Bosea vaviloviae: one gene and its partner. The protein of the gene in region 1 interacts with the protein of each later gene in a pairwise test. Links are inferred from orthologs where the notes say so. Each region holds a gene or a part of one and is shown on either strand. Other genes may lie near its edges. The genes, in order: BHK69_RS20315 and BHK69_RS03155.

Evidence for each region.
Region 2: the proteins of BHK69_RS20315 (region 1) and BHK69_RS03155 interact in binary tests that used the Escherichia coli proteins (3 or more experiments, as listed by UniProt). The link is inferred for Bosea vaviloviae from one-to-one orthologs.

What each region holds. Positions count from the first base shown.
Region 1 is NZ_CP017147.1:4,451,281-4,454,536, forward strand. The notes cover bases 105-3,049. They hold BHK69_RS20315 (ABC-F family ATP-binding cassette domain-containing protein), read left to right. Parts: upstream 105-609; coding sequence 610-2,490; downstream 2,491-3,049. Other genes in these bases: BHK69_RS20310 (methyl-accepting chemotaxis protein), read right to left, coding at 105-190; BHK69_RS32710 (hypothetical protein), read right to left, coding at 308-445; BHK69_RS20320 (nuclear transport factor 2 family protein), read right to left, coding at 2,576-3,049. Also shown: more of BHK69_RS20310, read right to left, coding at 1-104; more of BHK69_RS20320, read right to left, coding at 3,050-3,064; BHK69_RS33220 (hypothetical protein), read right to left, coding at 3,106-3,256. UniProt on the Escherichia coli protein: Genetic data indicate it may be involved in ribosome assembly or function.
Region 2 is NZ_CP017147.1:660,288-664,119, reverse strand. What follows is about bases 259-3,779. They hold BHK69_RS03155 (2-oxoglutarate dehydrogenase E1 component), read left to right. Parts: upstream 259-621; coding sequence 622-3,579; downstream 3,580-3,779. Other genes in these bases: odhB (2-oxoglutarate dehydrogenase complex dihydrolipoyllysine-residue succinyltransferase), read left to right, coding at 3,634-3,779; sucD (succinate--CoA ligase subunit alpha), read left to right, coding at 259-525. Outside these bases: more of sucD, read left to right, coding at 1-258; more of odhB, read left to right, coding at 3,780-3,832. UniProt on the Escherichia coli protein: E1 component of the 2-oxoglutarate dehydrogenase (OGDH) complex which catalyzes the decarboxylation of 2-oxoglutarate, the first step in the conversion of 2-oxoglutarate to succinyl-CoA and CO(2).

The DNA of each region.
Region 1 (3,256 bases):
CCGTATAGGCGCTACGCGCCTGCACCGAGAGTTCGGAGCGGATCTGCAGCCAGCGCCGCTCGATCGCCTTGGCATGGCTTTCGGCGAGAATGTCGAGGCGCTCGCGCACCGCTTCGCGGGTCCATTGCTGAACGGCGACATAGGCCGATCCCCCCACGGCGAGCGCAGCGAGGCATGCCAGGCCGAGCATGGCAGCAGGAAGCCTGAATCTCAGACTGAACAAGCGTCCTGGTCCCCGCAACGACACCGATGATGGTCTCAGGTGAATAGACCAGTCGGCGTTAACTTTCGCTGAAAGGCCCTGCCCTCAGGACAATGGCAGCCAGGATGGCGGCAGCAATGCCGCAGCGGCGGCGGCGCTGCCGATGATCACCGACGTCAGGACGATCAGGATAGACGCGATCGAGACGTGGCGCCGGCCGGCGAAACTGAAATTGAGCTGCATGGGATGCTCTGGGCGAATCGAATGATGTTCGGCTTACTTTGCGTGAGGGCCCTGCCGGGCCGCGGAAAGGCGAGACCGTGGCGAAACCGTGACGGCGTCCGTCGAACAGCCCCTAGGCGCGTTTGACGATTGCTTTAGGAGCGAATTCCCGCCTAAACCGCCGCATGCTCACGATCAACGACATTACCTACAGGCTCGGCGAACGGCTGCTGCTCGATCACGCCAGCGCAGCGCTGCCCGATGGCTCGCGCGTCGGCCTCGTCGGCCGTAACGGCACCGGCAAGACCACACTCTTCCGCATCATCACCGGCGATCTTTCGCCGGAAGGCGGCAATATCAGCCTGCCCAAGGGTCGGCGCATCGGCGGCGTCGCACAGGAAGCGCCCGGCGGTCCGGAGACGCTGATCGAGGTCGTGCTCGCCGCCGACACCGAGCGCGCGGCCCTGATCAAGGAGTCCGAGACCGCCAAAGACCCGCATCGCATTGCCGAGATCGAAACCCGGCTTGCCGACATCAACGCCCATTCCGCGCCGGCCCGCGCCGCGACCGTGCTGCACGGCCTTGGCTTCGACGAGGCGGCGCAGCAGCGCCCCTGCTCGGATTTCTCCGGCGGCTGGCGCATGCGCGTCGCGCTCGCCGCCGTGCTGTTCTCGGAGCCTGACCTGCTGCTCCTCGACGAGCCGACCAACTATCTCGACCTCGAAGGCACGCTCTGGCTCTACGATTATCTCGAGCGCTACCCGCACACCGTACTCGTCGTCAGCCATGATCGCGAATTGCTCGATACCTGCGTTGACCACATCCTGCATCTCGACCAGGGCAAGCTGACGATCTATCGCGGCGGCTACACCTCCTTTGCCAGGCAACGCGCCGAAAAGCAGATGCAGCTCTCCAAGGCCAAGGAAAAGCAGGACGCCGAGCGCAAGCATCTCCAGGCCTTCGTCGACCGCTTCAAGGCGAAGGCCTCGAAGGCGCGCCAGGCGCAGTCGCGCGTCAAGCGGCTGGAGAAGATGGAATCGATCGCCACCATCGTCGATCGCGACGTCCAGCCCTTCAGCCTGCCCGGCCCCGAGCGGCCGCTCTCGCCGCCGATGATCGTGCTGGACAACGCCAGCGCCGGTTATGGCGACCGCACCGTGCTGTCGAAGCTCAACCTGACGCTCCTGCCCGACGACCGCATCGCGCTGCTCGGCTCGAACGGCAACGGCAAGTCGACCTTCTGCAAGCTGATCGGCGGCAGGCTGCCGCCGCTCTCGGGCACGATGCGGAAATCATCGAAGCTGGAGACGGCCTATTTCGCCCAGCACCAGCTCGACGAATTGCGGCTGGAGGACACGCCGGTCGCGCATTTGCGCGATCTGATGCCGGACGCCCCCGAGGCCAAGGTGCGCTCCAAGGCGGCGCAGATCGGCTTCCCCGCGAGCAAGGCCGAGACGCCGGTGAAGAACCTCTCCGGCGGCGAGAAGGCCCGGCTGATGCTGGGGCTTGCGGCCTTTGGTGGCCCCCATCTGCTGATCCTCGACGAGCCGACGAACCATCTCGACATCGACAGCCGCACCGCGCTGGTCAACGCGATCAACGACTATCCCGGTGCGGTCATCCTCGTCAGCCACGACCGCTTCCTGATCGAGTCCTGCGCTGACCGGCTTTGGCTGGTGGGCGACGGCACGGTCAAGAATTTCGACGGCGACATGGAGGATTACCGCAGCTTCGTGCTCGGCACCGCGAAGGCGGCCAAGCGCGAGAAATCCGCAGCCGAAGCAGCCCCGTCAGGTAATGGCAAGGCCGAGGAACGCAAGGAGGCTGCGGTCAAGCGCATCGCACAGGGCCCGCTGCGGCAAAAGCTCAATCTCGCCGAGGCGCGCATCGCCAAGCTGACCGGACTGATCGAGAAGGTCGACGGCGTGCTCGGCAATGGCGCGGCCTTCGCGCGCGACCCCGACAAGGCGCTGATCCTGTCGCGGCAGCGGGCCGAACTCGCCGAGGCGCTGGCGGCAGCCGAAGAGGAGTGGCTGGGCCTGAGCGAGGAACTGGAGAGCGCCTAAGCCAAACGCCCCCGGTCAGGCTCCTTCGACAAGGGCCGCCGGAGAGGCACCCGATCGAGGAATAATCGCTCCTGCTGCCGTATCGTCAATTCCTGACGGGCTTCAGAGCCGGGTCCCAATGCTCGACGATCTTGCCGTCCTTGACCCGGAACAGATCGAACCAGTAGCTGTCATAGGTCTTCAACTCATTGCCGGGCTCTGCCCGGCTGCGACGCATCACGAGCTGGACGAGATCGCCCTGCGTCACGACGGCCACGAATTCGGTCGCGATGATCGCGGTGGCGGCTTTGGGGTTCGGCCAGATCTTCGAGAAATACGCGTTGAACCCGGCCAACCCGCTCGCCACGTTGGGATTGTGCTGGATGTAGTCGTCGGCGAGATAGTCCTTCGCCCTGGTCCAGTCCTGCGCATCGAAGACCTTGGTCCAGAAGTCGAGGACGAGCGCCTTGTTGGCGGCTTCGGCTTGCGACAATTGCGAGACTGTCTGCGCCGAAGCGGTCCGCGGCATGGTCGAAAGCAGGGCGAGGCCTGTCATGGCGACGGTTGCGAAACGAATGATCGATGACCGCCGCATATCCTGGTTCCTGCTCCCGACTAGGGAATGTGCCGAAGAGGTCAGCCCTGCCCGGGCTTCACGATCCGGCTCAGCCGGTTGTCGGTGAACATGTAGATCTCGCGGCCACCGGGCTCGGAATAGAGCACCTGCACCTCGCGCTGGCCCTTGCCGCTGTCACCGATCAGCACATCGGTCGGGCGCGCGCCCTTC
Region 2 (3,832 bases), 3.8 Mb from region 1 along the record:
GGGCCGAACTGCCCCGGCGTCGTCACGGCCGGCGAAAGCAAGATCGGCATCATGCCGGCCAACATCTTCAAGCCGGGTTCGGTCGGCATCGTCTCGCGCTCGGGCACGCTGACCTATGAGGCGGTGTTCCAGACCACCCGCGAGGGCCTGGGCCAGACCACGGCCGTCGGCATCGGCGGCGACCCGGTCAAGGGCACCGAGTTCATCGACATGCTGGAGATGTTCCTGGCCGACGAGCACACCAAGTCGATCGTGATGATCGGCGAGATCGGCGGCTCGGCGGAAGAGGACGCGGCGCAGTTCATCAAGGACGAAGCCAAGCGTGGCCGCAAGAAGCCGATGGTCGGCTTCATCGCCGGTCGCACGGCGCCTCCCGGACGTCGCATGGGCCATGCCGGCGCGATCATCTCGGGCGGCAAGGGCGGCGCGGAAGACAAGATCGCGGCCATGGAAGCGGCCGGCATCCGGGTCTCGCCCTCGCCGGCGCGCCTTGGAAAGACCTTGGTCGACGTGTTGAAGGGCTGAACGGCGAATAGCGAGTAGCGAATGGCGAATAGAGCGCCCGCCGCCACCTACTCGCCACTCGCTATTCGCTAAGCATCAAGAGAGGCAGGACAGATCATGGCTCGCCAGGACATCAACGAGGCTCTCGCCCAGACGGGTTTCCTCTATGGCGGCAACGCAGCCTATATCGAAGATCTCTACGCCCGCTATCAGGCCGATCCGAAATCGGTCGACGAGCAGTGGCAGGGTTTCTTCGCCGGGCTGAAGGATGAGGGCTCGGCCATCATCCAGAACGCCAAGGGCGCGTCCTGGACCAAGCCGAACTGGCCGGTCCATGCCAATGGCGAGCTGGTCTCGGCGCTCGACGGCAACTGGGCTGTCGTCGAGAAGGTTGTCTCCGACAAGCTCGGCGCCAAGGCCAAGGCCGCCGGCACCGCCCTGAGTGCGTCTGACGTGCAGCAGGCGACGCGCGATTCCGTGCGCGCCATCATGCTGATCCGCGCCTACCGCATGCGCGGCCATCTCCACGCCAAGCTCGATCCGCTGGGGATCGAGCAGGCCCGGGATCCCGAGGAGTTCTCGCCGGCCGCTTTCGGTTTCACCGAGGCCGATCTCGACCGCAAGATCTTCATCGACAACGTGCTCGGCATGGAGTTCGCCACGATCCGCGAGATGACCGCGATCCTGCAGCGCACTTATTGCAGCACGGTCGGCATCGAGTTCATGCACATCTCCGATCCGGAGCAGAAGGCGTGGCTGCAGGAGCGGATCGAGGGCCCCGACAAGGAGATCGCCTTCACCCGCGAGGGCAAGAAGGCGATCCTGAACAAGCTCGTCGAGGCCGAGGGCTTCGAGAAGTTCATCGACCTGAAATACACCGGCACCAAGCGCTTCGGCCTCGATGGGGCTGAATCCCTGATCCCGGCGCTGGAGCAGATCATCAAGCGCGGCGGCGCGCTGGGCGTGCGCGACATCGTCTTCGGCATGGCCCATCGCGGCCGCCTCAACGTCTTGACCCAAGTTCTGGGCAAGCCGCACCGCGCGCTGTTCCACGAGTTCAAGGGCGGCTCCTTCGCTCCCGACGACGTCGAGGGTTCGGGCGACGTCAAGTACCATCTCGGCGCCTCCAGCGACCGTGAGTTCGACGGCAACAATGTCCACGTCTCGCTGACCGCCAACCCGTCGCATCTCGAGATCGTCGACCCCGTCGTGCTCGGCAAGGTCCGCGCCAAGCAGGACCAGTTCGGCGATATCGTCGAGCGCTCCAAGGTGCTGCCGCTCCTGCTGCATGGCGACGCCGCCTTCGCCGGCCAGGGCGTGGTGGCGGAATGCCTGGGCCTGTCCGGTCTGAAAGGCCATCGCACCGGCGGCTCCGTGCATTTCATCATCAACAACCAGATCGGTTTCACGACCTATCCGCGTTATTCGCGCTCCTCGCCCTATCCGTCCGATGTGGCCAAGATGGTCGAGGCTCCGGTCTTCCATGTGAATGGCGACGATCCGGAAGCCGTCGTCTTCGCTGCCAAGATCGCGATCGAGTTCCGGCAGAAGTTCCACAAGCCGGTCGTGGTCGATATGTTCTGCTATCGCCGCTTCGGCCATAACGAGGGCGACGAGCCGGGCTTCACCCAGCCGCTGATGTACCGCAAGATCCGCGGCCACCAGACGACGCTGGAGCTCTATTCCGCCAAGCTCGAGGCCGAGGGCGTGATCCAGCCCGGCGAGATCGATGAGGCGCGCGCGGCCTGGAAGGCCAAGCTCGAGATCGAATTCGATGCGGGCCAGGCCTTCAAGCCGAACAAGGCCGACTGGCTCGACGGCCGCTGGGCCGGCATGAAGGCGATCCGCGCCGATGAGGACGATCCGCGTCGCGGCGCAACCGGCGTTCCCGCCGAGGTTCTCAAGGAGATCACCGAGAAGATCACAGCGACCCCGCCCGGCTTCAACGTCCACAAGACGATCCAGCGCTTCCTCGACAACCGCCGCAAGGCGGTCGAGACCGGGCAAGGCATCGACTGGGCGACGGCGGAGTCGCTGGCCTTCGGCTCGCTCCTGCTCGACGGCAACCCGGTCCGGCTCTCGGGCCAGGATTGCGAGCGCGGCACCTTCAGCCAACGCCATTCCGTGCTGATCGACCAGGAGACCGAGGCGCGCCACACCTCGCTGAACCATATCCGCGAGAGCCAGTCGCGCTACGAGGTCATCAACTCGATGCTCTCGGAAGAGGCGGTGCTCGGCTTCGAGTATGGCTACACGCTGTCAGAGCCGAACGCCCTGACCTGCTGGGAAGCGCAGTTCGGCGACTTCGCCAATGGCGCGCAGGTGCTGTTCGACCAGTTCATCTCGTCGGGCGAGCGCAAATGGCTGCGCATGTCGGGCCTCGTCTGCCTGCTGCCGCATGGCTATGAGGGCCAGGGGCCGGAGCATTCCTCGGCCCGGCTGGAGCGCTTCCTGCAGATGTGTGCGGAAGACAACATGCAGGTGGCGAACTGCTCGACGCCGGCGAGCTATTTCCACATCCTGCGCCGGCAGCTGAAGCGCGACTTCCGCAAGCCGCTGATCCTGATGACGCCGAAGTCGCTGCTGCGCCACAAGCGCTGCGTCTCCGACCTCGCCGAGCTCGCCGAGGGCTCGACCTTCCATCGTGTGCTGCATGACGATGCCGAGCGCGGCCGCTCGACCACCAAGCTGGTCAAGGACGCCAAGATCCGCCGCGTCGTGCTGTGCTCGGGCAAGGTCTATTTCGACCTGCTGGAGGAGCGCGAGAAGCGTGGGCTGGACGACGTCTATCTGATGCGCGTCGAGCAGCTCTATCCGTTCCCGCTGAAGTCGCTGGCGCATGAGCTGGCGCGCTTCAAGGGCGCAGACGTGGTCTGGTGCCAGGAGGAGCCGAAGAACATGGGCTCCTGGACCTTCGTCGAACCTTATCTCGAATGGGTTCTGGGCCATGCCGGAGTCAAGTCGAAGCGGCCGCGCTATGTCGGACGCCCGGCATCGGCCGCGACGGCGACCGGCCTGATGTCCAAGCACCTCGCACAGCTCAACGCGTTCCTGGACGAAGCCTTCGCGGCCTGACACCAGTAGCGCTCATCACGACACGCCAGACAAAGACACCAACAGAGGCCTGACATGGCGACCGAAATCCGCGTACCCACCCTCGGCGAATCCGTTTCCGAGGCCACGATCGGCAAGTGGTTCAAGAAGCCGGGCGACGCGGTGAAGGCCGACGAGCCTTTGGTCGAGCTGGAGACCGACAAGGTCACGCTCGAGGTCAACGCGCCGGCAGCGGGCGTGCTTGGCGAGATCGTCGCCAAGGAAGGCGACACGG